Regions from separate parts of the Lysinibacillus sp. UBA5994 genome, predicted to be linked through region 1. Evidence: predicted binding sites of a transcription regulator. Region 1 holds the regulator's gene; each other region holds the start of a gene.
The links. Region 1 encodes CtsR, which represses protease genes until heat stress. Its sites were predicted from a motif close to ATGGTCAATAAAGGTCAAACA; they were not measured.
Positions count from the first base shown of each region.

Region 2: the regulator CtsR is predicted to act here: its motif matches at 5,393-5,413, upstream of B3D98_RS05920 (ATP-dependent Clp protease ATP-binding subunit).
Region 3: the regulator CtsR is predicted to act here: its motif matches at 7,783-7,803, upstream of clpP (ATP-dependent Clp endopeptidase proteolytic subunit ClpP).

Region 1 covers NZ_DJAU01000038.1:142,429-153,178, reverse strand. The annotation lists gene B3D98_RS13245 (PIN/TRAM domain-containing protein) at 1-185, opposite strand, end outside; gene radA (DNA repair protein RadA) at 468-1,844, opposite strand; gene B3D98_RS13235 (ATP-dependent Clp protease ATP-binding subunit) at 1,936-4,380, opposite strand; gene B3D98_RS13230 (protein arginine kinase) at 4,370-5,479, opposite strand; gene B3D98_RS13225 (UvrB/UvrC motif-containing protein) at 5,476-6,018, opposite strand; gene B3D98_RS13220 (CtsR family transcriptional regulator) at 6,032-6,502, opposite strand; gene B3D98_RS13215 (DUF4870 domain-containing protein) at 6,770-7,075, opposite strand; gene B3D98_RS13210 (class I SAM-dependent methyltransferase) at 7,201-7,884, shown strand; gene corA (magnesium/cobalt transporter CorA) at 7,918-8,880, shown strand; gene B3D98_RS13200 (hypothetical protein) at 8,925-9,134, opposite strand; partial or broken gene B3D98_RS21680 (protoglobin domain-containing protein) at 9,405-9,965, shown strand; gene B3D98_RS21675 (methyl-accepting chemotaxis protein) at 9,948-10,730, shown strand.
Region 2 covers NZ_DJAU01000022.1:10,748-21,497, forward strand. The annotation lists gene B3D98_RS05890 (alpha-amylase family glycosyl hydrolase) at 1-1,354, shown strand, start outside; gene B3D98_RS05895 (DegV family protein) at 1,405-2,262, opposite strand; gene B3D98_RS05900 (Cof-type HAD-IIB family hydrolase) at 2,405-3,214, opposite strand; gene B3D98_RS05905 (prolyl oligopeptidase family serine peptidase) at 3,336-4,100, shown strand; gene B3D98_RS05910 (metal-sulfur cluster assembly factor) at 4,154-4,462, shown strand; gene B3D98_RS05915 (Crp/Fnr family transcriptional regulator) at 4,523-5,209, opposite strand; gene B3D98_RS05920 (ATP-dependent Clp protease ATP-binding subunit) at 5,476-7,602, shown strand; gene B3D98_RS05925 (YjzD family protein) at 7,652-7,846, opposite strand; gene B3D98_RS05930 (beta-ketoacyl-ACP synthase III) at 8,312-9,250, shown strand; gene fabF (beta-ketoacyl-ACP synthase II) at 9,281-10,522, shown strand; gene B3D98_RS05940 (hypothetical protein) at 10,629-10,750, shown strand, end outside.
Region 3 covers NZ_DJAU01000002.1:186,829-197,578, reverse strand. The annotation lists gene hisIE (bifunctional phosphoribosyl-AMP cyclohydrolase/phosphoribosyl-ATP diphosphatase HisIE) at 1-228, shown strand, start outside; gene B3D98_RS01250 (tetratricopeptide repeat protein) at 319-1,842, shown strand; gene trxB (thioredoxin-disulfide reductase) at 2,005-2,949, shown strand; gene B3D98_RS01240 (NUDIX hydrolase) at 3,298-3,765, shown strand; gene rapZ (RNase adapter RapZ) at 3,775-4,668, shown strand; gene B3D98_RS01230 (gluconeogenesis factor YvcK family protein) at 4,673-5,668, shown strand; gene whiA (DNA-binding protein WhiA) at 5,734-6,681, shown strand; gene B3D98_RS01220 (HPr family phosphocarrier protein) at 6,794-7,051, shown strand; gene clpP (ATP-dependent Clp endopeptidase proteolytic subunit ClpP) at 7,106-7,696, opposite strand; tRNA gene B3D98_RS01210 (tRNA-Arg) at 8,006-8,080, shown strand; gene B3D98_RS01205 (basic amino acid ABC transporter substrate-binding protein) at 8,580-9,377, shown strand; gene B3D98_RS01200 (amino acid ABC transporter permease) at 9,464-10,174, shown strand; gene B3D98_RS01195 (amino acid ABC transporter ATP-binding protein) at 10,171-10,750, shown strand, end outside.

The DNA of each region.
Region 1 (10,750 bases):
ACAAAGTAATCGGAAAATGCAAAAGATAGTGTAAACAGTAAAAGTGCGCCTAGAGCTACTGATACATAAGGATTATCTAGCCAAGGATTAGATGATAAATGAAGCAATTCGTATAATGGCGGTAAGAAAACAAGGCCCAATGCTCCTCCAATCAGTAAAAACGCAATTTGAACAAATTTTTTCACAAGCTGTCACCTCCTAATTGTTAGTTAAGATTATACATAGTTTACGGTAGAAAATCTTTCATGAGCTCAGGCAAAATCTCATTATTTTTGATGTTGTGAAACAAGGATAAGATAGTTAGACAAAATTTTACAAACTTCTATTTTGTTCGTACTAGATGAAATCCTTTATTCATTCATCAGCTATTATTTAGGACGTTTATTCTTTTATATGAGTTTCCGATATTAGCATTAAAAATGAAGGAAAATGCATGTCAGAATAATATCCAACATGCACAACCTCCTTTATAACTCTCTAAAGCATGCATTTAGTGCATCTTTTATCGTTTCTACACCAACAATTTCAATTCCCTGCGGAAATTCCCAACCACCAATATTTGAAGAAGGAATGAAAGCTCTTTTAAATCCAAGCTTCGCCGCTTCAATGACTCGCTGTTCTATACGTGATACCCGACGGACCTCACCTGTCAGTCCGACCTCACCAATAAAGCAATCCGTTGCACGCACTGCCTGATCCTTAAAACTAGATACAATGCTTGTCAACACCGCTAAATCTATTGCTGGCTCATCCAGCTTGACACCACCAGCAACTTTAATATATGCATCCTGAGCTTGTAGCATGAGACCCATACGCTTTTCTAGTACAGCCATTAGCAATTGTACTCGATTTTGATCGACACCTGTGGCCATACGTTTAGGATAGTTAAAGCTTGTAGGCGTAACTAAGGATTGAATTTCAACAAGAATTGGCCTTGTCCCCTCCATTGAGGCTACAATAGTTGACCCTGCCGCACCTTGTGAACGCTCCTGTAAAAATAACTCAGAAGGGTTTAGAACTTCCTTTAACCCACCTTGAAGCATTTCAAATATAGCAATTTCATTTGTAGATCCGAAGCGGTTTTTTTGGCTTCGTAAAATACGATGATTATGATGTCTCTCCCCTTCAAAGTACAGTACAGTATCCACCATATGCTCTAAAATACGTGGCCCTGCAATTTGTCCCTCTTTTGTGACATGCCCTACTAGAAAAATAGCAATACCTTTTGTTTTAGCGATTCGCATCAGCTCGGCTGTACATTCACGAACCTGTGAGACACTACCTGGGGCGCTTGTTACTTCTGGATGAAAGACCGTTTGTATGGAATCCACAATGACAAATTTAGGTTGTACTTCATCAATGGTTTGGTTTAAAAACTCTAGGTTTGTTTCGGAGTATATGTAGAGCTCTTGAGAAATCACTCCTAAACGCTCTGCTCGTAATTTCGTTTGACGAATAGATTCCTCTCCAGAAATATAAAGTACGCGATGCCCTTTATTCGAGAGTAATGCGGAAACCTGTAATAGTAATGTTGATTTCCCTATTCCAGGATCACCCCCAATTAATACTAGAGAACCAGGTACAATGCCACCGCCTAATACACGATTGAGTTCGCCCATTTCTGTTGCTACGCGCGATTCTTCAGTAGCTTCCACTTGGATAATCGGGATTGCCTTTTGAGTAACTGTAGCAGAATGTTGAAATGCTCCACGTGGGCCTTTTGCAACCATTTCTACTTCTTCTACCATTTTATTCCATTCACCACACCCAGGGCATCTTCCCATCCATTTAGCAGATTCATAGCCACAGCCTGAACATACAAATTTCGTTTTTTTCTTTGCCAAATTGCTTTCACCTCGAATATTTGTTCTTATCCTTAATTGTACAGAAAAAAAGACAGCTTGGCACTTAAAGCCTTACTGTCTTTCCTTGAAATTATTTAGAGATGGAAACTCCCTCTTTTTTCTTTACAACAAACTCATCGTTTACGTAATCAATGACAACCTGATTACCCTTTTCTACATTACCCTTTAGTAATTCTTCTGATAATCGATCCTCTACTTGTTTTTGTAATGCACGACGTAAAGGACGAGCACCATATTGAGGGTCATAGCCTTCTTCAGCAATTTTTTCAAGTGCTGCATCAGTCAGCTCTAACGAAATGTCTTGCTCTTGCAAGCGTTTTGTTAAAGCATTGCCCATCATCGCAATGATTTCTTTTAAGTGCTCTTTTTCTAATGCGTGGAAGACAATCATTTCATCGATACGGTTTAAGAATTCTGGACGGAATGCTTTTTTCAATTCTTCTAACATCGTACCTTTCATGTCTTTATGCTTAGACTCTGCACCACCTACATTGAAACCAAGGTTCTTTTGGTATTTTAATGCATCCGCACCAACGTTTGAAGTCATAATGACCACTGTATTGCGGAAGTCTACTACACGTCCCTTAGAGTCTGTTAAACGACCATCTTCAAGCACTTGCAATAGAATATTGAATACATCAGGGTGTGCCTTTTCAATTTCATCTAATAAAACGACTGAATATGGCTTACGGCGAACTTTCTCTGTCAGTTGGCCACCATCATCGAAGCCTACATAGCCCGGAGGTGAACCTACTAAACGAGAAGTCGAATGTTTCTCCATGTACTCGGACATGTCAACACGAATCATCGCATCCTCATCGCCAAACATTACCTCAGCAAGTGCTCTTGCAAGCTCTGTTTTACCAACGCCTGTAGGTCCTAAGAAGATAAATGAGCCAATTGGTCGTTTTGGATCTTTTAAGCCTGCTCTTGCACGACGTATTGCACGAGAAATCGCTTCTACTGCTTCTCCTTGCCCTACTACACGTTTGTGTAACTCTTCTTCAAGCTGTAATAACTTCGAAGATTCTTCAGAAGCAATTTTAGCTACTGGGATTCCTGTCCACATTGATACAACTGCTGCTACATCATCCACAGTCACTTTAGATTCGGCTTTACCTTGCTCTTCTTTCCAATTTTTTCGAGTAGCTTCAATTTCATCCTTCAGCTTTTGCTCTGTATCTCTTAGCGCTGCTGCCTTTTCAAATTCTTGACCTGATACGGCTGCATTTTTTTCAGAACGAACATTTTCAAGCTTATCCTCAAGCGCCTTTAAGTTTGGTGGTACTGCGAATGAGCGTAAGCGTACTTTAGAACCTGCTTCATCGATTAAGTCAATCGCTTTATCTGGTAAGAATCGATCAGAAATATATCTATCACTCATTTTTGCCGCTGCTTCAATGGCTTCATCTGTAATTTTCACACGGTGATGCGCTTCATAACGATCGCGTAAGCCTTGAATAATTAGAATAGCCTCTTCCACTGTCGGCTCATCCACTTGGATTGGTTGGAAACGACGCTCTAAGGCCGCATCCTTTTCAATGTACTTGCGGTACTCATCAAGTGTTGTGGCACCAATACATTGAAGCTCCCCACGTGCTAAAGATGGTTTTAAGATATTTGATGCATCAATCGCACCTTCAGCACCACCCGCACCAATTAATGTATGCAATTCGTCAATAAATAAAATGATGTTGCCTGCTTGGCGAATTTCATCCATCACTTTTTTCAAACGATCTTCAAATTCTCCACGATATTTTGTACCTGCAACAACTGTCCCCATATCTAGTGTCATTACACGTTTGTCACGAAGGATTTCTGGCACTTCGTTATTAATAATTTGCTGTGCCAATCCTTCAGCAATCGCTGTTTTACCAACACCTGGCTCACCAATCAATACAGGGTTATTTTTCGTACGACGCGATAAAACTTCAATAACTCGTGTAATTTCCTTGCTTCGGCCAATAACAGGGTCTAAAGTACCTTCACGTGCAATTTGTGTTAAATCACGTGCTAGACTATCTAATGTTGGTGTATTGGCAGCTTGAGCTGCTTGTTGACCAGATTGTGCATTATCATTATTACCTAATAGCAATAATACTTGCTGGCGAGCTTTATTTAAACCGACTCCCGCATTGTTTAAAACGCGAGCTGCCACGCCCTCACCCTCACGTATAAGCGCCAATAATAAATGCTCTGTACCGATATAGGAGTGACCTAGTTTACGTGACTCATCAACAGATAATTCAATTACTTTTTTAGCTCTTGGTGTATAATGAACGATTGGACCGACATCTTCTTTGCCCTTACCAACTAATTCTTCAATGCCAGCTTCAATCATTTGAGGACTAATATCAATGGCTTCTAACGCTTTCGCAGCAATACCGCCGCCTTCACGTATAAGCCCTAATAGAATATGCTCTGTACCGATAGATTCGTGCTTCCAACGAATAGCCTCTTCCTGAGCAAGCTGTAATACTTTTTGCGCGCGTTGTGTAAAACGATTAAACATCATATAAATCCTCTCCTTTTTCCCCATTTATAGGCTTATTCGCATGTTCTTGAGATAATGTCTCACGAAGCATCTCCGCTCGTACACGATCCCGCTCAGCAGGTGGTAATGCCTCACCTGCATAGTGCTGTAAAAAACCTGGTTGCATACTAACAACACATTCATTTAAGGTCGTTGTTTGTATACCATCAATCAATTGTAAATCTACTCCTAAACGAACATTAGATAGGCAAGTAGCAGCTTCCTCACTTGTTAAAATTCTTGCATGTGTAAGGGTACCTAAAGCTCGATATACGCGATCTTCTAGCGCAAGCTCTGCCTTTTCCATTAATTTACCTCTTGCATGCCGCTCTTTTTGAATAATCTTTTCAGCGACACTTTGTATATCTGCTAAAATATCTTCCTCTGTCTTCCCGAGTGTAATTTGGTTAGACACTTGATAAACATTCCCTAAATTTTCGCTTCCTTCACCATATATACCTCTTACAGTCATTCCTAAGCGTGTCATGGCATTTATAATTTGATTCATTTGCCCAGTTAATGTAAGAGCGGGTAAATGCATCATGACGGATGCTCGTAGACCCGTACCAATATTCGTTGGACAGCTTGTTAAATAACCAAAAGTATCTCGAAAAGCATACGGTAATACTTTCTCTAGGATACGATCAATCTTATTTGCTTGTTCATAAGCACTTTGAAGTTGAAAACTTGCTGTCATACATTGAATGCGTAAATGATCCTCTTCATTCACCATAATGCTAACGGATTCGTCTTCAGAGAGTAGTATAGAGCCCACTTGCTCTTTTTTAGCCAGTTGCGGGCTAATCAAATGCTTTTCTACAAGAATTTGACGCTGTAAAGGGGTTAAATCCTTTATAGCAAAATAAGCATAATCATTTTGAAGAGTTGGGCTATCGCTGACAGCATGTGTAACGGCCTGTTCCACTTGCAGTGCCTCATTTTCTGAAAACGCTAATGGAAAACGATAGCCATCTAAATTTCGTGCAAGGCGGATCCGTGTACTAATGACGATATCTGAGTAATCATCTTTGATATGCATCCAAGTTGGTGTCGCACGCTCTAAAAATGATTCAATCATCATGTCACATCACCACCTTCAAATTGTAGATGCTTCTCTAGCTCTTTAACTTCATCACGTAGCTTCGCCGCTTCTTCAAACTGTTCTTCATCTACGGCGGATTTCATACGCTTGCGGATATCTTCTATTTGCTTTTTAATAACATACACATTACTGCGAGCACCAGGCATTTTTCCAATGTGTTGTGGACCTGCCTGAATACGATTAAAAAGCTTTGGCAAATGATCTCCAAATGTGTCATAACAGCTTGGGCACCCGAATTTTCCTTCTTTTAAAAATTGCTTATACGAAAATCCACATTGTGGGCATGTTTGCTGTTGTGGTTGTACCTGTTGTTTTTCCCCCACCTTTTGCCATGTAGGAGAGCCAAACCAGTTAGACAATAACTGTTGAATAGATACTGGCTCTTGTTTAAACTCTGCATGAAATGGATGGAATTGTGAGGCGCAGACGTCACAATAATGATGCTCTACTTTTTGCCCACTTTGAACTTGTGTTACTGTAACTGTCGCATTACGTTGTTTACAATGTTCGCATATCATTTCCATCACCTCACTATTTTTGTTGTTCATATTTTATTGTTGTCAGCATTGCTCGCAATATTTTTGATCGAATGACATCTCTTAATGGGAGATGCAAGTCGATCGTGGAGCGATCAATTGCTGCTAACGTTAATTTCGCTTCTCGCTTGGAAATTACCTGCTCATCAATGAGTCGATAAACCAAATCTTCTGCCATTGTTTGTGATGCCCCACCTTCAATTTGCCTGAGAACATCGTCGATTAGATCAATCTGTGAATTCGCGCGGACACGTAAAATTCGAATGTATCCACCACCACCACGTTTGCTCTCAACAAGGTAACCCCGCTCGGCAGTAAATCTTGTATTAATAACATAATTTATTTGTGATGGTACACATTGAAATTTATCAGCGATTTCACTACGTTTAATTTCAATATGCCCTTCCCCACCTAATTCAAGCACTTGCTTTAAGTAACCCTCTATGATGTCTGATATATTACGCATTTTAGGAATACACCTCGCTTGCTTCACTGACTTTGACTATCTTTGACTTTCTTTGAGTATATTATACAAAACGCTTGAAAAAAATTGCAATGATTTCGCCCATAGAAAAGTGGAAAGTCTAGAAAAAGGCTTTTTAAGAGCCGAAAAGAGCCCTTTTTCGATCATTTGTTTACGGTTTAATAATTTCCTTATACACCTAATGTACCCTTATTCGTCATAGAAAAAACGCAAGCATATGCAACTAGCATATACTTGCGTCTATGAAAATTATACCCAGCGACCAACAATTGGATAACGCCAAGGTTCATCAGACAATGCTTTTACGATACCGATGATCGGTACCACAAATACCATAATGCCGAAAATGATTAAAAATGGTAAGCCAATAAGGACAAAGCTTAAACCAACAGAGATAGCAATTAAAACACCCATGACAATTTGGAATAGCAGTGCTTGAATAGAAATTGCCTTTACTTCCTCATCCGAACTAATTAAAAAGAAAATAATGGGCACTAACCATGGCGCAAAAAATGCACTTGCGTGTATGATTACTTTAGACCATTTAGTCTCCATATATATCAACCCTTTCTTTGAACTTTATTCTATGTTTTATGTACTACTATTTACGGAACTATACCCGTAATAGTTTCACATTAAGAAAGATTTTTTAAAATTTTTTTGAAAGGCTGTGAGGAGCGTTGGAATTTAACAACACATTAGCAAATGAATATGAAAAGGGTATTCGCCGTACATTGCCTAGTTATGATGCCATGCTACGTTTAATACAAACTTTTTATCATTCTAGGCTATCAGAAAATGCTAACATGCTAGTCGTGGGAGCAGGAAGTGGCAATGAAATTATACAGCTTGCAGAAGGAAGACCTCACTGGTCATTCACTGGCATTGATCCATCAGAATCCATGCTTACTATAGCTAAAGAGCGTTTACTCACTCTTCCTAATGATATGTCATTCCATCAGGCTACAATACTTGATGCTTCGCTGCCCTCTACTCAGTATGATGCGGCAAGTTGTGTTCTTGTCTTGCATTTTATTCATGATTATAAAGAAAAGCTCGAAACAATAACAGAAATAGCAAGACATTTGAAACCTGGAGCACCATTTGTCCTTGTTTCAAAATATGGTCAGCTAGGCTCTTTAGAAACAGAACTACAATTTGATTTATGGCGTTCTTATTGGCTACAGCATACTAGACTTTCTTTATCCGATGTAGTAGAGATGGAAAAATCCATTCGTTCCCTTTCTTTTATGAGTGAAGAAGAAATTTTAATACTTTTACAAAGTGCGGGTTTTACTAAACCTTCTAGATTTTTTGCCACTACTTTGTTCGGTGGTTGGGTATGCTTTAAAGAGGAGCGCTAACTATTTTGTAGTAAATAATTTGAGGTGAAAACCGTGATAAGCACCATTGGCATTACAAAGCAACAACAATTGTTAAAGGATTTTCCATTAGAAGAGATACATCAGCAAGAATTTGAATGGTATTGGGTTGATTTTAATTGTCCTACAGCCGAGGAGGAATCATTGTTGGATACATTTTTCCACTTTCACCCTCTCGCTATTGAAGATTGCTTAATGAGGTTGCAGCGTCCTAAGCTCGATTTTTATGATGATTTTCATTTCTTTGTCATTCATCGGGTAAACGAAGAGACGTTAGCTGCGGAGGAGGTTAATATTTTTGCCTCCAATAAATTCATCATAACCTTCCATAAAAATCCTGTCCCTGAGATAGAGAAGGTGCAAAAGATGCTGGAAAACCAACCGAAGAATTGGGAGCGAGGTACTGTATACCTAACGTATCAAACTATCGATAAAATTGTTGACAGTTATTTTCCACTCGTTTACAAAATTGAAGATCATCTAAATGCTTTAGAAGGTGAACTTACATACCAAAGTAATGTAAATGCCATGAAAATTGTCTTCGAGTTCCGTAGTGACTTGCTTGACTTAAGACGTACTATTTTACCAATGCGTGATCTTTTATATCGCATTCTCAATTCTTACCGTTTCTCACTAAAAAAGTCGGAGAGAGCTTATTTTGGGGATATCTACGACCATCTACTTAAGCTAACAGAGATGGTTGAATCTAATCGAGAGCTTACAGCAGACATGCGGGATAGTTATATGGCTATGAGTTCTAGCCGAATGAATGGCATTATGATGACTTTAACAATTGTATCAACTATCTTTATACCACTTACCTTCATTGCTGGTGTGTATGGGATGAATTTCGATAACATGCCTGAGCTACATGGGCAATACAGCTATTTTATTGTACTTGGGATTATGATAATTATCGTTATCTTTATGTTGGCTGTCTTTAAACATAAAGGCTGGTTTAAACTGTTTAAACCATAAAAAGACTGCTCGTTTTAATGAAAACGAGCAGTTTTTTTAATCTATTAATACGGTCCTCTGTCATCAATCTTATTATCACCCTGCTGTGGAAATAAAAAGTAGGCTAATACCCCTGATCCCAAAGCTGCACATATGGTAATTAATAATTGCTCAACATCTGGTACCTCAGCATGATAGTTTCGTAGCATATAAACAGAACCAATGGCAACAATCACCATGACAGGAATAACAAATTTAAAACGTTTTTTCTCCATACCACCCCTCCTTCCATTTTTTATTTTCGTACGATTTTTAGATTGCTAAACAGTTCGTATTTTACAGGTTTCCTATTTTAAATTCAAATTTACATCGCTTCACCATTTGGACTAACAATAAAGTAAAAAAATAAAGAAATATCCAATTTTTTAACCAAATATTCAGCAAATAATAGTAAAATAGATTTAATCCCATTTATTTATTAAATATACAAACCTAACAAATTTCAAAAGTGCTTATTTACTTACAATTTATTATGGATATTAAGAATGGAGCAAATAATAATGAGTTGGTTTTCAAAAAATAGTAGTTCTAGCTACGCAATTACATTAACACCTGAAAATTTTAAGAGCGGTGTACAGTTAGATGTATTGAACCACCCCAATCTTCAAAAACAATTACAACTTTTAAATTTAACACTTGAGGATTTAGCTATCATTAAGCAGCTACAGCCTTTAGCTAAAGACCTAATTCCTGAAATGGTGGAGAAATTTTATGCAGCCATTAGTTTGAGCCAAGATTTACTTGATATTATTAATAGAACATCACATATTGATCGTTTGAAAATCACGTTACATAAACATTTAAGTGACATTTTTGAAAGTCATATTAATGATGCCTACATTGCTGAACGAAAAGCCATTGCTGAGGCTCACGTTCGAATTGGCTTGCAGTCAAAGTGGTATATTGCCTCATTCCAGTCACTCACTACTACTTTTGCAAACTTTGTGAACGAGGTGGATATTTCTAAAACAGATGCTATTCGTGCTATAAACGCTTTTTGCAAAATCATTAATTTTGAGCAACAACTCGTGATTGAGGCATATGAAAAAGAGGAAGAACGTATTCGCTCAGCAGCAGATGCAACAAAAAATTCCCTTGTAACGACGATCCAAAGTACTGCAGAAGAGCTTAATGCCATTAGTGAAGAAACAGCCGCATCATTATTAGTGATTTCCTCACAAACAGATGATATTGCTGTAGCAACCAAGCAAGGATTGAACTTCGTAGCAGATACACAAGAAAAATCAAGACGAGGCCAACAGCAATTGAAAGAACAAAATGATTTAATCCAAGTTATTTTGCAAAGTGTCAATGGTCTTGAGGTAACGATGAACCAACTACGTACCTCTTCTCAAAAAATTTCTGAAATCGTTGGGCTAGTTACAGGCATTGCTGATCAAACCAATTTATTAGCATTAAATGCTTCTATTGAGGCTGCACGAGCTGGAGAACATGGGAAAGGTTTTGCAGTAGTGGCTGAGGAAGTTCGTAAACTTGCGGAGGAAACAAAAAATGCCGTCCAAAATGTTTCTCACCTTATTAAGGAAACAGAAAGTAATATTACGACTATGGCTAATTCAGTTACTAATGTTGATCAAAAAATTCAACATAGTGTCAATACACAAGAAAGTCTATCCAAGTCATTTAATGATATTGCTGATGCAGTTTCTGGCATTCAGCAGCAATACGTAAATACATCGAGAGATATTTCAGCTATATCTAATTTAATCACTGAATTATCGCAAGGTGCTACACTAGTCTCTTCTTCTTCCGACTCGCTCATTAATGTTGTCAATGAACTAAATATGTAAAATAAAAAAGGGAACTCATT
Region 2 (10,750 bases), on a different contig from region 1:
AGAAGAAAGCATCTATGATTTACTCGTTGACCGTTTCTTTAATGGCTCGGGCACAAACGATTTTGATACAAATACGCAGGACCCTTCGAAATTTGCGGGGGGCGATTTTACAGGTTTACAGGATAAACTGAAATTTATCGGTGAGATGGGCTATACAATTGTTTCCATTGGGCCTATTTTTTCTACAGAGAAGTATGATGGATCAATGCCCACAAGCTATACTACAATAGAACGTCATTTTGGAACAACGGAAGAATTCCAAAGTACTGTAGAGGCCTACAAAGCTAAAAATATGTCCATTATGGTGGATTTTCCACTTACAAATGTGAGTCCAAATCATGAGTGGGCAAAGGATGCATCGAAAGCGGATTGGATTGCATCTACCAATAATGGACAAGTACAGTGGGATTTATCGAATAAGGATGTGCAAGAAGCACTTATTCAAGCAGTAACTGAATTTGTTTCTACATATGACATCGGTGGTATTCGTTTAACAAATATCGCAGGGGCTGATACAGCGTTTATCAATGCAGTAATAGCTGCATTAAAAGAGACAAAAACATCACTTTATGTGATAGCAAATGAAGAAAGCGATGCTGACTTTGATGCAACTTTCTCACCTGTAACGGCAGATATCTATCGTAATATATTTAAAAACGTGGATATGGATTCTTCTAAATTAATGGAACCCTTCACAGGAGAAAAACCGACACAAATTATGGTGGATTCACTTGAAACTCATCGTTTTACATTTGACTCTGCTAATGAAAATATGTTCCCACCTACCCGCTTAAAAATGGCGATGGGTGCTTTATTTATGCTACCAGGAATTCCTGTCGTACAATACGGGACAGAAATTGCTATGAATGGGGAAGCAAAACCAGATACACACCAGCTTTATAACTTTAAAACAGACGAGGAACTGATAGATTATATTAAAAATGTTCAATCTTTACGTAATCAATCAGCTACTTTACGTAATGGTGATTTTGAAGTCATTACAAATGAAAATGGCCTTCTTGTCTTTACACGTTCTTCTGACGAAGAAAAGTGGGTAATCATGGTTAATAATACTGGTAAAACACAACGCGTCGACTTAACACCTGAACAACTTGGTGAAGGGAAAATGCTGAACGGTATTTTACATGAGGAAAAAGTTCGCTTAAATGAAAAAGAAGTCTATCCTGTTATTTTAGACAGAGAAATGGTTGAAATTTATCAAGTTCGCAATGATGAAGGCTTAAACACTCCTTATATGGTGGCTCTTGGCTTAGTATGGGTGATCTTTATTGGCTTTGTTGTCATCATCATTAAACGAGGGAAAGTTCGTCGTCAGGAGCAAGACGTCCAATAATAATAACACGACAAAAAAGCATGCCAGGAACCATCCTAGCATGCTTTTTATTAGCCTTCAAAGCTTTTATTTGTGAAGAAAATTGCAATAGTCCCAGGTCCGACATGTGAGCCGATCGCGGAACCTATCATGGTAATTTGCACAGCTTGAGGTGAAAAACGCTCCTGAATAGAGGCTTTTGCTTCATTCGCAAAGGCAGCGTCGTCACTATGGCTAATACCTACGATTTTATTTGTAAAGCTGCCACCACGCTCCTGCATTAAATCTAACATACGATTAAGTGCTTTTTTTCGACCGCGTGACTTTTCAATCGGTACAAGTTTGCCATCTTCTACATTTAAAATAGGCTTAATACTAAGAAGGCCACCTAAAAATGCACTAGCTTTTGATACACGACCACCTTTTGCAAGGTAATCTAAGTCTTCTACTGTAAATAAATGCTCGACCTGAGGTGCAAGGGTATTTATTTTAGAGGCCATGTCTTCTAAGGATACTCCTATATTTCGCAGTCGTACAGCTTCTTCCACGACAAGGCCATGTCCTAGTGATGCGCATTTAGAGTCGATAATGACTAGTTTTAAGGAAGGATACTGCTCAAGTACCTGATTGCGAATCATTTGAGCGGTACTATATGTGCCTGATAATTCTGATGAAAAAGCGATATAAATACCTTCTTCATCATTTTTGGCTAGCTCCTCAAAATGCTTCAAAAAGAGCTCAGGTGACACTTGTGATGTTTTTGGCTGAGCACCTTGGCGTATTGCATCATAGATCTCTTTGGAATCAATTGAAATCACATCTTCATATTCTTTGTTGTTCAATTGCACTCGTAAAGGGAGTAGCACGACATCTTTTTCTTCATAGTAAGATTTTGGTAGATCACATCCACTATCCGTAAAAATCTTCATTCTCTTGTCCCCCTAATTTCAACTTACTTTTAAAGCTTTTTAACTTTATTCAGTAGATACTCACTTTAGATAAATGGAAGGGGTACCACTGAATAAAGTTAAACTGGTAAAAATGGAATGTTAACTTGAACTTACTACTTAACTATGATAATTTCAAGCGTTCAATGAGTATTTTTGCAATTCCATCATCATTATTCGTTGTCGTAATTTCATTGGCAATGTTTTTAAGACTTGAAATACCGTTCCCCATCGCTACACCAAGTCCAGCATATTCGATCATTTCTAAATCATTGTCTTCATCACCAAATGCGATGATGCGCTCACGAGGAATACCTAAATCTTTTGCGACATGTGCAATACCCACAGCTTTATTTAAGCCGCGACGCACAATTTCAATAATATGAAGTGGCGCGCCCCAGCGACGATGCTCGATGACTTCAGCATGCACTGCCTGTAAATGATCACGTATAATAACCGAATTGGCTTCATTTGCCTGAATCAGCAAACTTGTAGGATTTTCTAAGAGGTGTGTGTATAAATCGCCAAGTGTAATTTTTGGGTTACCCATATTAAAGATATTTAAGATACGATCGTCCTCTGTGTGAACATAAACTTCATCTTTTACCTCAGCGATAATATTTTCGTATTCATAACTGTTAATAGAATCAACGACATCATGTACGACACTTAAATCAATTGGTGTGTGCATATGTTGCCAAGAGACATTTTTAGGATGATGCACATATGCGCCATTAAAATTAACAATGGGTGTAGTGAGCCCAAGTTCTTGATAATAAATAGTACTTGCTCGGTAAGGACGTCCTGTCGCAATCATCACTTGATGCCCTTGTTCCTTAGCCTGCAATAATGTTTTTTTCGTTTTTGCAGAAATTTGCTGTTGATCTGTTAATAAAGTTCCATCTAAGTCTAATACGATTAAATGCGGTTTCATAGCTCGTTGCCCCTTTCCTATAGTTTGAATAGTATCTCTTTGTCTTACATTCGTCAAAATTTTGTCACAGTGAAAAAAGTTTGCTAACATAAAGATGAGAGAATAGTTGGGAGTGACAATAATGTTTGTAGAAAAAGAAGTGTGGGGAAATATTCCTTTATTACATATACATACAGACAATATGAATGAAGAAACCCCGGTAGTCATTTTTTTGCATGGCTTTATGAGTGCAAAAGAACATAACTTACACTATGCATACCAATTGGTGCATAAAGGGGTGCGTGTCCTATTGCCAGATGCAAAATTTCATGGTGAGCGTAGCGAAGGCCTAACAGAAATGCAAATGAATTTAAATTTTTGGGACATTGTTTTAAATTCTATTCATGAAGTACAACAATTATATGATGTATTAAAGAATAAAAATTTATTAGCTAGTCATAAAATTGGCATAGGAGGCACTTCAATGGGTGGCATCGTGACATCAGGCTGTCTGAAACTTTATGATTGGATACAAACAGCTGCAATATGCATGGGTGCACCTGGTTTTATAAAATTGGGTGAATACCAATTGCAACAATTTGCTAAAAGCGGAGTTAACTGGCCGATGTCAGAGGAAGACGTAGAAAAAATTAATGAAGCCCTTGCTAAATATGATGTCAGTTTAACACCAGAAAAATTCGCGGGTCGCCCTGTATTCTTTTGGCATGGAGAATTAGATAAAACAGTTCCTTTTCACGAAACGTATAAATTTTATGAAACATTACGGGAATACTATGAAGCAAACCCTGAATATTTAAAGTTCATGGTTAACAAAAGGGCTGGACATGCTGTACCACGTGACGGTATGCTAGCAGCTACAGCATGGCTTGCACAGCATTTGGCATAACAGGGTGCATCTGCTATGATAAGGTTAACACTATGATGGAAGGAGAAATACGAATGGATCAGGATATGAAAGATAGCATGTTAGGTGCTTTAGAAAACGTAATTGATCCTGAGCTTGGCATTGATATTGTCAACTTAGGTTTAGTATATGATGTGGAATTAGATGATGAAGGTGTTGCAACTGTTACGATGACACTAACATCTATGGGCTGCCCACTTGGTCCAGTCATTGTGGATCAAGTGAATACGGCGTTAGGTGAACTTCCAGAAGTGAAAAGTACAAATGTTAATATTGTATGGAATCCACCTTGGTCGAAAGATAAAATGTCACGCTATGCCAAAATGGCATTGGGCGTACGTTAAAATGGATTATTTAAAACCCTGCTTATTTTTCAATAAGCAGGGTTTTTGCTTGTAACGAAACTAATCGATACGGCATATTTGTAATGGACAATTTTCACAGGCAATTTCATTTTTTAAAAATTGTAAATCATGAATGGTAATAAATCCTTTATCAAAAGTGATAATCTCATGTTTTTTTAAATCATTCAGCATACGATTAATCATTTCCCGACTTGTCGCACACAGATTTGCAATTTCTGTATTTGTTAGCTGAAAATCAATAAAAATCGAGTCATTTTCTACAGGTTTACCATACGTATTGGACAGCCGAATGAGCGTTGAAAATAGAGCACCTTTTTTACCGTTTAACACTAAATCGCGCAAACGACTCTGATGCTTTAAGTTTTCTGTTTGTAGCCACTTCATGTATTCCACCATAACTGTCGGCTGCTCTTCTAGTAAATGCTCCAAAGATTTACGACTCAAAACATACAACGTAGAGGGTTCTAAAACTTTGGCAGTCATTGAATTATAGACGAGATTACAAAATAACGAACCTTCTCCTATTATGCTGTCAGGGCCACAAATACGAATGGTTAATTCCTTACCCGTCTCGGATTCTTGGCTAATCGAAATAACACCTGATTGGATGTAATAAATTTCTTTTGCCCGTTCACCCTCTAGAAAAATTTTATTTCCTTTATTCACTTTGATAAAAACACCGTGGTTTTGAAAAAGTTCTTTAATTTTTTCAAACATATTATCCATTAAAACCATATCTCCAACACATCGCTTTCTTTTTGTAATAAATGGCGATTATTACAAAAGGATAGTGGATTTCGATACTAAAACATAGAAACATACCATTATTATAACGTAAACTTCCATAATAAGTGAAAAAATTTTAGGACGATTTCTTTGCTAAGCATTGTCGAGTGATGTAAAATAAAGTTAGTCAAAAAAGGTCAAACTTTTTTAATGAATAAGAATGGGTATATAAATAATGAGAAATATGAAAAAAAGGAGTGCTAGCTATGCAATTTCAACAAACAGACAATAAAAAACCATTAGAACAATTTGGGCGCAATTTAATTGAAGAAGTAAAAAACGGCAAGATGGATCCTGTTATCGGGCGTGATGAAGAAATTCGAAATGTAATTCGTATTCTAACACGTAAAACGAAAAATAATCCTGTATTAATCGGTGAACCAGGAGTTGGTAAAACGGCAATTGTGGAAGGTTTAGCACAGCGTATTGTTAAAGGTGATGTACCAGAAGGCTTGAAAGAATGTGTGCTATATGAACTGGATATGAGTGCGTTAATCGCTGGTGCAAGTTATCGTGGACAATTTGAAGAACGCTTAAAAGGTGTGCTAAAAGAAGTAAAAGAATCAGAAGGACAAATCATTCTATTTATTGATGAAATTCATACGATCGTAGGTGCAGGAAAAACAGATGGCGCTATGGATGCAGGAAATATGCTAAAACCTATGCTAGCACGTGGTGAATTACACTGTATTGGTGCTACTACCTTAGACGAATATCGTATGTACATTGAAAAGGATCCTGCCTTAGAACGTCGATTCCAGCAAGTACTAGTGCGTGAGCCATCTATAGAGGATACGGTATCCATTTTACGTGGTTTAAAGGAACGCTTTGAATTACATCACGCAGTACGTATTCATGACAGAGCAATTGTTGCGGCAGCAGAACTATCCAATCGCTATATTACAGAACGATTTTTACCTGATAAGGCCATTGATTTAATTGATGAGGCTTGTGCAATGATTCGTACAGAAATTGATTCAATGCCACAGGAATTAGACGCAGTCACACGTCGTATTATGCAGCTTGAAATTGAGGAACAGGCATTGCGTAAGGAAAAGGACGAGGCAAGTAAAAAACGTCTGGAGCAATTACGCGAAGAATTAACAAAGTTAAAAGAGTCATCTAAGGGCATGCGACAACAATGGGAAGCAGAAAAAGAAAAACTACACGATATTCAGAAAAAACGTGAAACATTGGATAAATATCGTCGTGATCTAGATGAGGCAGAAAGTAAATATGATTTAAATAAAGCTGCTGAATTACGTCATGGTAAAATTCCGACACTTGAAAAAGACATTCAGGTACTTGAAAAGGAATTAGAGAACGGTGCAGAATCTCGTATTTTACGTGAAGAGGTAACAGCAGATGAAATCGCAGCAATTGTTTCACGTTGGACAGGAATCCCTGTAACAAAATTAGTAGAGGGTGAGCGTGAAAAATTATTACGTTTAAAGGATACATTACATGAACGTGTGGTTGGACAAGATACAGCAGTTCAATTAGTGACAGAAGCGGTATGGCGTGCACGTGCAGGTATCAAAGATCCACACCGACCTATTGGTAGCTTTTTATTTTTAGGTCCAACTGGTGTAGGTAAAACAGAACTTGCCAAGGCACTTGCTGCACAGTTATTTGATTCAGAAGATCACTTTATTCGGATTGATATGAGTGAATACATGGAGAAACATAGTGTGTCTCGACTTGTTGGGGCTCCTCCAGGCTATGTGGGCTATGAGGAAGGTGGACAACTAACGGAAGCAGTTCGCCGAAATCCTTATTCTGTGGTGCTACTAGACGAGATTGAAAAAGCTCATCCTGATGTGGCGAACATTTTATTGCAAATTTTAGATGATGGGCGCATTACAGATAGTCAGGGACGAATGGTGAATTTTACAAATACAGTAGTCATTTTAACTTCGAATATCGGATCAAGTTATTTAATGGAGGCAAAGGAAAATGATGCGGCTGTGGAGGACTTAGTCATGTCAGCCCTACGACAACATTTTAAACCTGAGCTATTAAACAGAATGGATGATATCATCTTCTTCCATGCATTATCTACTAAACATTTTACTGCGATTGCCTGGAAGTATGTGGAGCAATTGATTAAACGTGTCGCAGAGCAAGAAATTACTTTATCTGTGGAGCAAGAAGTCATTGATTGGGTAGTAGAGCAAGGTGCAGATGCCCAATTTGGAGCAAGACCACTAAAACGCTTTGTACAGCGACATATCGAAACAGCCGTTGCTAAAGAACTATTACGCGGAGAAGTTTTACCGGGGGAGACGTTGCATGTGAAAATGCATGAGGGTCAATGTGTTGTGGAAAAATAACAGAAAAAACCTGTTCGGCATGAAGCTGAACAGGTTTTTTCTAGCTGAATTAATGATGGTCTGCAGCTTCTGGTGTAGGGTCGTTTGGAATGATTGCTCCAATAATAAAGATAAGGATGGAGAATACAACAGAAACGATTGCCCCAGTTTTGAAATCAAATGGTACACCAAGTACAGAGCTGACTACGTAGTTTAACATAGAAACTAGTAGGAATGACCATATGAACGTTACGATATATTGCATTAATTTCACCTCAACCGAACTTTTTTCATCATAAGGTTTTACTCATATTCATTATCATATCATAACATAAATCAAAAAAAAATGAACCATTTATGTGAAACATGGCGATTTTGTCACAACAAATATGAGATTTAGTATTTTATGTTTAGTAATGTAAAGTATTTAGGAACAGCTCTGAAATAGGGGAATGCGCTCCTAAGCGGGTGAAAAGTGCTCCAAAAGGGAAGAACACCGCTCATACATGATGCAAGGTGCTTTGAAAAATAATGAACAAGCTCAACAAAGTACGATAGATAAAGCTCTAAACAGAATAACCTCATTCCATAAAATTCTTCACTTCTATATTCAAAGAACACTACCCTCAGCCGCATAAATTTTAAATCATCTTGCGTCATTCCTTTTATATGCGTTATAATTATGACCAGTTACTAATAATTGATAGTAAGAAAGCTGAGGGGTTGCTATATGAACGCTGGTATTATAGGAATAGGCAAATATGTTCCTGAGAAGGTCGTTACAAATTTTGATTTGGAAAAAATCATGGATACTTCTGATGAATGGATTCGTACTCGAACAGGCATTGAAGAACGTCATTTTGCGGCAGATGATCAGGAAACTTCAGATTTGGCAGTAGCTGCTGCAAAAGAAGCTATTGCAAATGCGGGTATTACGCCTGAGGAAATTGGTTTAATTCTTGTAGCAACTGTCACACAGGATCAAACTTTTCCAAGTGTAGCTTGTATGATTCAGGAACAAATCGGAGCAGTAAATGCTGCAGCAATGGATCAAGCAGCAGCATGTGCAGGATTTATATATAGTTTAGTGACAGCAAAGCACTTTGTTGAGGCAAATGCTTATAAATATGTCTTAGTAGTAGGTGTTGAAAAGCTGTCTAAAGTCGTTGATTGGGAAGATCGCAATACAGCTGTATTATTTGGCGATGGTGCCAGTGCAGCTATCATTGGGCAAGTCTCTGAAGGTAGAGGTATTCTATCCTTTGAACTTGGTGCAGATGGTACAGGCGGAAAGAATCTTTATTTAACGAAGCAAGATACAATTGCGATGAATGGTCGTGAAGTGTTTAAATTTGCTGTTCGACAAATGGGTGAATCGGCTGTTAATGTATTAGAGAAAGCGGGATTAACAAAAGAAGACGTTGATTTCCTAGTGCCACATCAGGCAAATATACGTATTATGGAATCTGCACGTGAGCGTTTAGAGCTACCACCAGAAAAAATGTCAAAAACGATTCATAAATACGGAAATACTTCAGCAGCATCTATTGGTATTTCCTTGGTAGATGAGCTCGAAGCAGGTAAGATTAAAGAGGATGATTTATTAGTCCTTGTTGGTTTTGGTGGCGGCTTAACATGGGGTGCCGTAGCCATGAGATGGGGAAAATAAGTAGGAAAAATGCTTGAGGGGAGTAAGACAATGAGTAAAAGACGAGTAGTAATTACAGGAATTGGCGCAGTTACACCACTAGGAAATAGCATCGAAGAAACATGGGCAAACATTAAAGCTGGTAAATCTGGCATTGGTGAGCTGACACGTTTAAATAAAGATCTTTTTGCCGCAAAAATCGCAGCAGAAGTAAAGGACTTTGATATTGAAAAATACATTGATCGTAAAGAAGCACGTAAAATGGATCGCTTCACACAATACGCATTAGCGGCTTCTATTATGGCAATGGAAGATGCACAGCTAACAATTGATGAAGAGCTAGCTCCACGTGCAGGTGTATGGATTGGTTCTGGTATCGGTGGGATGGAAACATATGAACAACAATTTTTAACATTCCAAGAGCGTGGCGCAAGACGTGTTAGTCCTTTCTTTATCCCAATGATGATTCCTGATATGGCATCGGGCCAAGTCTCTATTCACTTTGGTGCAAAGGGGATAAATTCTTGTTCTGTAACGGCATGTGCTTCAGGCACAAACTCTATTGGTGATGCCTTTAAAGTAATTGAGCGTGGAGATGCTGATGTTATGATTTCTGGTGGTGCTGAATCACCAATCGTAACAATGGCGGTTGCAGGTTTTTGTGCCAATACAGCACTATCATTAAATCAAGATCCACAAGCAGCATGTCGCCCATTCGATAAAAACCGAGATGGCTTTATTATCGGAGAAGGAGCGGGTATTGTCATTTTAGAAGAATATGAACATGCAAAAGCTCGTGGTGCCAAAATCTATGCTGAAGTTTTAGGTTATGGTGCAACTGGGGATGCGCATCACATTACGGCTCCAGCTCCAGAGGGTGAAGGTGCAGCACGTGCGATGACGCAAGCATTAACAGATGGTGGCGTAGAGCCATCACAAGTTGATTATATTAATGCCCATGGTACAAGTACGCCATATAACGATTTATTCGAAACACAAGCTGTGAAAACTGCTTTTGGTGATCATGCTTATAACCTTGCAATGAGCTCAACAAAATCTATGACGGGTCACTTATTAGGAGCAGCAGGTGGTGTGGAAGCTATTTTCACAGCATTAGCCCTTAAAGAAGGGATTTTACCACCTACAATCAATTTAAAAGATCCTGATCCTGAATGTGATTTAGATTATGTTCCAAACGAAGCAAGAGAAGCAAATATTCAATATGCAATGAGTAATTCTCTTGGTTTTGGTGGTCATAATGCAAGTCTCCTATTCAAAAAATATGAAGCATAATAGATAAACATAAAAAAACGTCAGCCAAATTTAAACGGCTGACGTCTTTTTTTATAGTTTTGTGAATAAATGATAAGTAAGAAGAAATAGAAAGGATGCCATTACTATGTTTCGTCTCTTTTTATTTTTAGTAAGTTATGGCTTAATGATCCTCTCTGTAGGGAATCTCATATTGTATTTAAATTACCGCACACTAGGTTATTCATGGAAGGTTGTTTTCAAATTTAT
Region 3 (10,750 bases), on a different contig from region 1:
GAAGGAGCGTACACTACATATTTATTTGATAAGGGCATTGATAAAATCTGTAAAAAGGTTGGGGAAGAAGCAACAGAGGTGGTCATTGGTGCCAAAAACCGAGATGCTGAGGAAGTAAAATGGGAGGCAGCTGATTTAATTTATCACCTACTCGTATTATTACAAGAACAAAAAGTAAGCATTTATGATGTTCTGCATGTGTTGGAAAAACGTCACGAGGAGAAATAACAGCATATTATTGATTGTGTGGTATAATAGGAGTTACTGTGTAAAGGAACGTAGAATACGTTCCTTATTTCTTGTTTCGGAGGAAATATATTGGAAAAGAAACGTCAAAATGAGACTCAATCGAATATAGTGTCGTTCATTCCAACAGGCGACTATTATTATAAGAAATCAATTCAAGCAATGAACAGTGGACAAATGAATAAAGCCTATAAATATTTACAGCGTGCGGTAGATTTAAGTCCCGACGATCCAATGATTATCTTGCAGTTAGCCATAGTAGAGTTAGAAGGTCAACGTTTTGAGGAAGCGTATGACCTACTTCGTCGCGCCTATCAAATTGATCCAGATAATCCAGAAATCATATTTTACATGGCAGAAGTATCAGGGTGTGTAGGCATCATGCATGATGCAAAACGCTTTGCAGAAGAATATTTAAAGCTAGAACCTGAGGGTGCTTATGCCGATGAAGCAGCAGAAATATTAGAGTTTGTCGCTTTTGAGCAAGATGATTTTGAAGAGCTTGAAGGCTCTGGTGAGGATTTATATCGTCAGGAGCAAGCTCGTCGTTGTATGGAAAAGGGAGATTTTCCTGAAGCTATTACTATTTTAGAAGATTTAATTGAAGATCGACCAGCATTTTGGTCAGCCTATAATAATCTAGCACTCGCTTATTTTTATGTTGGAGAAGAAGAGCAAGCAAAGGCTCTCTTGCATACAGTGCTACGTGAAAATAAGGGCAATCTACATGCATTATGCAATTTAACGGTAATTGCGTATTATGAAAAAAATGAAGATGATTTACAAGAACTGTTAAATGTTCTTGTTAAAATTCAACCCTATACTTGGGAGCATCGTTATAAACTTGGTGCTACCTTAGCCTTAATCAGCCAATATGAATTAGCCTATAAATGGTTGCGCAGCATGCAAAAGAGAGGCTATGTAGGAGATGCAGGATTTTACTTTTGGCTGTCACATGCTGCTTATTTCTCAGGACATGAGGAGATTTCGAAAAGTGCGTGGGATCAGCTTCTAGAGCTAGACCCAGACAAAGAGGGCTTCGAACCTTGGCGCCAACAAGAAAATGAATTTGGACTTGATGCATTGGAGCATGATCGTGATTTTATCGTTGAAAAATTAGAGAGCACTTATACGAGTGAGCGCATTTTTGGTTTATTTTTACTGAAAGGTACAGCGCATAAGCAAGAAATTATCGCCCATCCGAAATGGATTAATATTGAACAATTAGGCTCTTTTGAAAAATTGTTTTTAGCTTATGCACTTGGACATGAATTTGATAAGAAAAATAAAGTAGAAGCAAGCTTTTTACGATCAGTACAGGTCTCAGAAATTTTATTAGAACAATATGGAAAGCTATCATCATTAATTGTACCGCTGTTTCAAATGTGGTTTGTGCTATGTGAACAAGCTTTAATAGAAAATTATCGTTTTACAAATCCAACAGCAATTGCAGGAGCAAATGATTATTTATTCAGATCTTCACAAATGCTTAAAGTGACAAAAAAGGAAATTGCGCAGCAATATGGAGTTTCTGTATCTACTTTATCAAAGTATATTGACGAAATCTTAACGTTTTTGCCAAACAGTCATGATTAATGTGTGAGCAACATAGTTGAATAACTTTATACTTTCACATACGATGAACATACTAACGCTATCACCAATTTTTCCTTAGCGTCATTGATCTTCTTCTATAGATGACGTTATATGTATTGGTTGAATGAAGATAAAAAGTATTCTGTTTAGGGGGAAGTATTTATGTCGGAAGAAAAAATTTATGATGTAGTAATTATTGGTGCAGGTCCTGCTGGGATGACTGCTGCTGTTTATACATCTCGTGCAAATTTGTCTACTTTAATGATTGAACGTGGCATTCCTGGTGGACAAATGGCAAACACAGAAGAAGTAGAAAACTACCCAGGTTTTGAGACAATTTTAGGACCAGAGCTTTCTACAAAAATGTTTGAGCATGCTAAAAAATTTGGTGCTGAATATGCCTATGGTGATGTAACGGAAATCATCGATGGAGAAGAATATAAAACAATTAAATCAGGTGCAAAAGAATATAAAACACGTGCCATTATTATCACCACTGGTGCTGAGTATAAAAAAATGGGTGTGCCTGGTGAAAAAGAGCTTGGTGGCCGTGGTGTCAGCTACTGTGCAGTATGTGATGGAGCATTCTTTAAACAAAAAAATCTAGTTGTCGTAGGTGGCGGAGATTCAGCTGTTGAAGAGGGTGTTTATTTAACTCGCTTTGCTGATAAAGTGACAATTGTCCACCGTCGTGATAAATTACGTGCACAAAAAATTCTCCAAGATCGTGCCTTTGCCAATGAAAAAATTGATTTCATTTGGAATGCAACTGTAAAAGAAATTAATGAAGCGAATGGTAAAGTTGGCAGTGTAACACTACAATCAACTGTCGATGGTACAGAATCTGAATTTGCTACAGATGGTGTTTTCGTCTATATAGGTATGCTTCCGTTAACGAAACCATTTGAGTCATTAGGTATTTTAAATGAGGCTGGCTATATTTTGACAAATGAAACGATGGAAACAAAAATCCCAGGTATCTTTGCAGCTGGAGATGTTCGTGAAAAATCACTTCGTCAAATTGTAACAGCAACTGGTGACGGTAGTATTGCCGCGCAAGCTGTTCAACATTATGTAGAAGAGCTATTAGAGAAAATTAATGCCTAATAGGGCTATTTTAAGGAAAAAAATACAATTTTAATGTGGTTTTAATATTGCTGTAACTTGAATGACATATAAAAGGTGTATGATTAAAAATGTAATTAGCAATCCCCCTTTTATTTTGTTTAGTAGGTTGTTTCCGCCTCCAATAGGTGGGAGCAACCTACTTTTTTATGTGTAAAAAATCAAATAATAATATCACGATAAACGTAAATTTCGCCCAAGATGAAATGGTTATCTTTGAATAGAACTAAATTGTTAATTGTCTACGTACAAGAGTTGTAAATGAGGACAAAACTTACAAGGTCTTGTTATAATGAAGAGTAGAATGCAAAAGTGATTAGAGGTGTGCCTATGCAAAGAATTGCAAATTTAATTGCCGTAAAAGACGGTAAAGTATTATTACTTCAGAAACCAAGACGAGGCTGGTATGTAGCTCCAGGAGGGAAAATGGAGAGTGGCGAGTCAATCTTCGAGGCTGCTATTCGAGAGTTTCAAGAAGAGACAAACGTCATACCTTTACATGTTCATTTAAAGGGTGTTTATACGATGATCATTAAAGAAAACAATGACGTAGTGGATGAATGGATGCTCTATACATTTGTTGCAAAGGATGTAGATGGAGTACCATTCGAAGAAACAAGAGAAGGCAAACTTGCATGGCACCCAGTAGAGGATTTAGCACATTTGCCAATGGCTGAAGGAGATCGAACTAATTTACAATTTGCTGTTTCGCAATCAGGCATTCAGTATGGCACGTTTGACTATACAACGAATTTTGAATTACTTCATCAGAAAATACAAATTTCAAAAGAACAATAAAGGAGTTGCATGACAGTGGTGGTTGAAGGCCAACAAAGTACACATGAATTGGTTATTATTACAGGAATGTCTGGGGCTGGGAAAACAGTAGCTATTCAAAGCTTTGAGGATTTAGGGTATTACTGTATTGATAATTTACCACCTGCGTTACTTACAACTTTTTTAACCTTATTAAGAGATTCTGGTAAAAACAGTACCCGAATTGCAGCAGTAATGGATATGCGCGGAGGAGACTTTTTTGATGCTCTAATTGGCGCATTAGACCATATACTAAAAGAAGGCGATATTGTTGCTCGTATTTTATTTTTAGATGCAGATGATGCCACATTAGTCAGACGGTATAAAGAAACGAGACGTGCACATCCATTAGCAGTGAATGGTTTACCTCTAGATGGAATTAAACAGGAACGAGTACTTTTATCTGAAGTAAAGGGTCGTGCCAATTTTGTTTATAACACATCTAACATGAAACCAAAGCAATTACGTGAAAAAATCGTAAAAGAATTTGCAAGTGAGGCAGATACTATTTTTACCGTTAACATTATGTCCTTTGGCTTTAAACATGGTATGCCGATTGATGCGGACTTAGTGTTTGATGTTCGTTTTCTTAAAAACCCATACTATGTGGAGGAGCTACGTCCAAAAACGGGTCTTCAAACAGAGGTATCTTCTTATGTGTTAGCGTTGGAAGATACGCAAATCCTTATACAAAAACTGACGGATTTATTAGACTTTATGATTCCTCTCTATCGACAAGAAGGTAAATCACAGCTTGTTATTGCTTTTGGTTGTACTGGGGGCCAGCATCGCTCCGTGACATTAGCAGAATTTTTTGGTGCATATTTTGCGGGCAAGGAAAATACGGTTATTACGCATCGTGATATTAATCGTAGAAAGGAATGAGTGAATGGGGAAAAAGCAAACAAAGCTTGTGGTAATTGGTGGTGGCACAGGGCTCTCCACGTTACTTCGCGGTCTGAAGCATCACCCATTTGATATTACTGCTATTGTAACAGTAGCAGATGATGGTGGATCTTCAGGTCGTTTACGTGATGATTACGATATCCCACCGCCTGGCGATGTACGTAATGTGATTGCAGCATTATCAGATATTGAGCCCCTTGTAGAGCAAATGTTTCAATACCGTTTTTCGGCATCTGAAGACTTACGAGGTCACTCCTTAGGGAATTTAATGCTTACAGCCCTTACTGATATTACTGGTGATTTCAATCATGCTATCAGTGAGATGGGAAAGGTTTTAAAAGTTCATGGTCGAGTTATTCCAGCAGCTAATAAAAAAATCACCTTACATGCTGTGCTTGAGGACGGTTCAATTATCGAGGGAGAATCAAAAATCCCGACAGCGACGAAACGCATTAATCGCGTTTTTTTAGTACCTGAAAATGTGCAACCGTTGCCAGAAGCTATTCGTGCAATACTTCGTGCAGACTATATTTTAATAGGACCAGGAAGCTTATATACAAGTATTATTCCGAATTTGCTTGTTAAGGAAATAGGTGAAGCAGTTGTTAAGGCTAAAGGAAGAAAAATATATGTTTGTAATTTAATGACACAAAAGGGTGAAACCATTTCCTATACAGCAGGCGATCATGTAACAGCCATACATAAGCATGTTGGCCATGATTTTATCGATTCCATTTTAGTAAATGATGAAGAACTCCCTAACCCTGTAAAAGAACTGTATAAAGAAGAAAGAGCGGAACCAGTAACATTTGACGTAGCAAAGCTTGAAAGTATGGGTTTAGAAGTTATCAAACGAGACATTGCTACAATTCGACCAGATGGAACGGTTCGACATAATGCTACAAATGTTGCAGAATGGCTGGTAGATTATGCTGATATTTACCATCAAAAAGTAAGAGGACCAATAATAGAAACATAATGGCTTTATTGTATATGGTAAGATGAACATATACATAGAAATCATGATTGAAAGGGGGGCGTGATATGTCTTTTGCTTCTGAAACAAAAAAAGAATTGACACAAATAGAAGCGGACAATCATTGTATGAAAGCAGAAGTTTCTGCCCTAATTCGTATGAATGGTTCATTATCCTTTGCAAATAAACAACTAAGCTTAGACGTGCAAACCGAAAACGCTGCAATTGCCAGAAGACTATATACGATTATGAAAAAATTGTATCCGTACAATGTTGAATTACTTGTTCGTAAGAAAATGCGATTGAAAAAAAATAATGTGTATATATGCCGTGTAAGAGAAGGAGCGCGTGAGCTATTAATTGATTTAGAAATCATCTCAGACGACTTTCAATTTAACCATACTATCTCAAGAAAGCTCATTCAAAAGAGCGGCCAAAAAAGAGCTTATTTAAGAGGAGCCTTTTTAGCAGGAGGTTCCGTCAATAATCCAGAAACATCGGCTTATCATTTAGAGGTTTATTCTTTATATAAAGAACATGGTGAGGCATTAATGGATTTGATGAATGAATTTGAACTCAATGCCAAAACAATTGAACGTAAAAAAGGCTTTGTAACTTACTTAAAAGAAGCAGAAAAAATTTCAGATTTCCTTAATATTGTTGGAGCGCATCAGGCTATGATGAAATTTGAAGATGTTCGGATTTTGCGAGATATGCGTAATAGTGTCAACCGTATTGTGAACTGTGAAACTGCCAATTTAAATAAAACCATTGGAGCAGCATTACGGCAGGTTGAGAATATTCGATTTATTGAAAATTCAATTGGTCTTGATCAACTACCGGAGAAGCTTCGTGAAATAGCACGTCTCCGTGTTGAATACCAAGATGTGACATTAAAAGAGCTTGGTGAAATGGTATCTAGTGGAACGGTTAGTAAATCAGGTGTTAACCATCGATTGAGAAAAATTGATGAGATTGCGGATGCATTAAGGCGTGGTGAAAAAATAGGTGGTTAAGTTATCATACTTTTCAGGTATGAATGTCATGCGTAATCGCTTATTGTTCTTTTGCAGTAAGTAAGGTAAGATAAAACTAATAGATGAACGGTAGTGAAGGGGAGTTTTGAGAATGATTGAGAGAAGAGTCCAGGTTAAATTAAAATTAGGACTACAAGCTAGACAAGCAGCACTATTTGTGCAAGAAGCAAATCGTTTTAGTGCTGATATCTTTCTAGAAAAAGATGAGAAAAAAGTAAATGCCAAATCCATTATGGGTGTTATGAGCTTAGCAGTTGCTAAAGGTACCGAAGTGACTTTAAGCAGTGAAGGTAACGATGCTGAGCAAGCGGTTACAGCATTGGCAACAATTATTGAAAATGAAGATTAACATTCATTAAATACAAAAGGCATCACAGAGCAATTCTGTGATGCCTTCTATTTTTTATTTATTATCGCTACGGTGCATAATATGATCGATTAAACCGTATTCTTTTGCACGTTCAGCAGTCATGAAGTTATCACGATCTGTGTCTCTTGCAATGACTTCAAGTGGTTGACCAGTGCGTTCAGATAAAATGCCATTTAATTTCTCACGTAAGAATAGAATACGTTTAGCAGCAATTTCAATTTCTGTCGCTTGACCTTGTGCACCACCTAGTGGTTGGTGAATCATGACTTCAGCATTTGGTAAGGCAAAACGTTTACCGGGTTCTCCAGCTGCAAGTAGGAAAGCACCCATTGATGCAGCCATACCAATACAAATTGTTTGTACCTGTGGTTTAATGATTTGCATTGTGTCATAGATAGCCATACCAGCCGTAATGGATCCGCCAGGTGAGTTAATATAAAGAGAGATATCTTTATCTGGATCTTCTGCTTGTAGGAAAAGAAGCTGAGCGACAATGGAGTTAGCAACATTGTCATCAATAGCACTTCCTAAAAGGATAATACGGTCTTTAAGTAGACGTGAATAAATGTCATATGCACGCTCACCACGACTAGTTTGTTCAATAACTGTAGGAATTAAATTCATGTTAAATCCTCCTTAAAAAGCTAAATTCGAATACCTTTGCTGAAAATTTTCCTTTGTATTTCAGCTGTATCCTTATCATACACATTATAGTCAGGGAAGGTCAAATATTAACCCTGCTAAAGTGAAATTAAAAAAAATAAATTGTTTTTGCATTCTATGGTTGAATTATATAGGATAGGCTTGTATAATGATTAAGGTTATAAGGTTTAAAGTACAGGACACTATTTTGCAGGTATGCTTCAAAAATGAGGGTTATCTACATCATGCTTTTCGTAAGCCTAGAGTGAGTACTTTTTTTTTGTGTCTTTTGCCCTCGTGGTGTAATGGATAACACGTAAGATTCCGGTTCTTGCACTGGGGGTTCGATTCCCTCCGAGGGCGCCATTTTACTGATCAATTGATATACTGTTATAGCTCATCTCCTAATAAGTAGTTTAGCAGCCTGCTTACTGGAGATCGAGAGGAAGAATAAAGGGAATACTGTCCTAGTTGGCATTATTCCCCTATTTATTCCTTTCAAACCTTCAAAAAAGCAACAACTCCAAATTATTTTTTAGTGAACATACTGTACGTGAGACTAGTAATAGTCGAAAAAAAAGAATCCTATCTGAGGGGATTCTTTTTTTTTGCCTAAATTTATCGAAATTTGGCATGGTTCTTATTGTATATATATTAGTTTTAGGTTAATTTTCTTGTTATTTATACATGTTTTTTCAAATTATATGAATTTATTATAAATTTATATGAAAAAATATTTAATTTTATGCGAAAAGTTGTTGTCTAAATACTATAATGTTAATATAATTGACCTAATAGTCTAACATTTCCGAATTGCGAAAAATAATACGTAATTCGGAAAATTATCGAACTAGGGGGAAATACAATGAAAAAAACAGGTTGGATGTTACTGATGATTATTGCAGCTTTAACATTAGCACTTGCAGGTTGTGGTACAAAAGATGATGCATCTTCAGGTAGCTCATCTTCAGAAGATGGTGGAGATGGCAAAAAAGTTTACAAAGTAGGTACTGAGGCAACTTTTGCACCATTTGAATCTGTTGACGATTCAGGGAAAATTGTAGGGATTGATGTCGATATTCTACAAGCTATCGCAGATGAGATGGACTTTGAGGTTGAGTGGAATAATATTGGATGGGAGCCAGTGTTCCAAACAATTAAGAACGGTGAAACAGATATCGGTGCTTCTGGAATCACAATTACGGAAGAGCGTAAAGAATCATTTGATTTTACAGAACCGTATTATGAGTCTCAGTTATTAATTGTTGTGAAAGAAGATTCAAAGATTAAATCTCTTGATGAATTAAAAGATAAAAAAGTATCTGTACAAATCAATGCAACTGGTCATATGGCAGCGAAAAAGCTACAAGGGGAAGCAAGTACAAATATTATGGCTTTTGAAAGTCAGCCAATCGCTATCCAAGAGATGCTAAATGGTAATGTTGATGCAGCTATCGGAGATAATGCAGTAGTTTATGAATATATCAAAGCTCACCCAGATCAAAAACTAAAAGTAATTGAAGATGATGCATTCGAAAAAGAATACTATGGCTTCATGGTTCAAAAAGGGAATAAAGAATTGCTAGATAAATTAAACGAAGGTCTTAAAAAGATTAAAGAAAACGGTAAATTAAAAGAAATTACAGGCATTGATTTTCAATAAAAATGAATGAAATGATGCTACTAACATAGTAACTTTGCTAACAGCTCATTTATTAATTGTAATTTAAAGGGGAATGGGGTTTTCGGATGGACATCTTTGACTTACGCTGGGACATTGTCTGGAACTACCGAGATATGTTTATACGAGGTATTGGCGTAACACTTATTTTGACACTTAGTGGTTATTTTGGCGGTATTCTATTAGGACTATTTTTAGGCCTTGGAAAATTATCGAGTAAAAAATGGATTTATTGGCCATCTAAACTATATATCGATTTATTCCGTGGAACACCGATGCTTGTACAAATCTTGTTAATTCACTTAGCAGTTATTCCAACAATTTTTGGTCATTCTTTAGGTTATATGGTATCAGGGATTACAGCGCTTATTTTAAACTGTGCTGCTTATAATGCGGAAATTTTCCGTGCAGGGATTCAAAGTATTGCAAAAGGGCAAATGGAGGCTGCTCGCTCTCTTGGATTAACGCATAACCAAGCGATGCGTAAGGTCATTTTACCTCAAGCATTTAGACGTATGATTCCGCCATTGGGCAATGAATTTATTGCATTATTAAAAGATTCTTCACTCGTAACTGTAATTGCAGCACCAGATATTTTATACGCTAGTAAGGTCGTAGCTGGTGCAAGCTTCCGCTTCTGGGAACCGTATATCGTTGCAGCATTATTATATTTAGTGTTGACATATGGTGTAACGAAGATTGTAGCATTTATCGAGAAACGATTTAGCAATAGCTATGTCCCTCGTAAAGCTAAGGTAGAAGGGCGGGAAGCTAGATGATAAAAATTGAAAACCTACACAAATACTTTGGCAAGCTTGAAGTATTAAAAGGAATCGATTATGAAATTCAAGAAAAACAAGTTGTCTGTGTTATTGGGCCGTCTGGTTCAGGAAAAAGTACATTTCTCCGTTGCATCAATATGTTAGAAGAAGTAACGGATGGTGCTATTTATATTGAAAATGTAAAAATTAATGATCCTAAAACGAATATCAATGAAATTCGCGCTGAAGTGGGTATGGTGTTTCAACAATTTAACTTATTCCCGCATATGACGGTTATCGATAATGTCACGATGGCACCTATGCAAATTCGTAAAATGAATCGTACAGACGCAGAAGCTTTAGGACATGAGCTATTAAAAAAGGTCGGGCTCGACAGCAAGGCCTATAATTATCCTGAGCAGCTATCAGGTGGTCAGCAACAACGTGTGGCGATTGCTCGTGCCTTAGCAATGAAGCCAAAAGCTATTTTATTTGACGAGCCAACTTCAGCACTTGACCCTGAAATGGTAAAAGAGGTGCTAGATGTTATGAAAAATCTAGCAGCTGAAGGGATGACAATGGTAGTTGTGACAC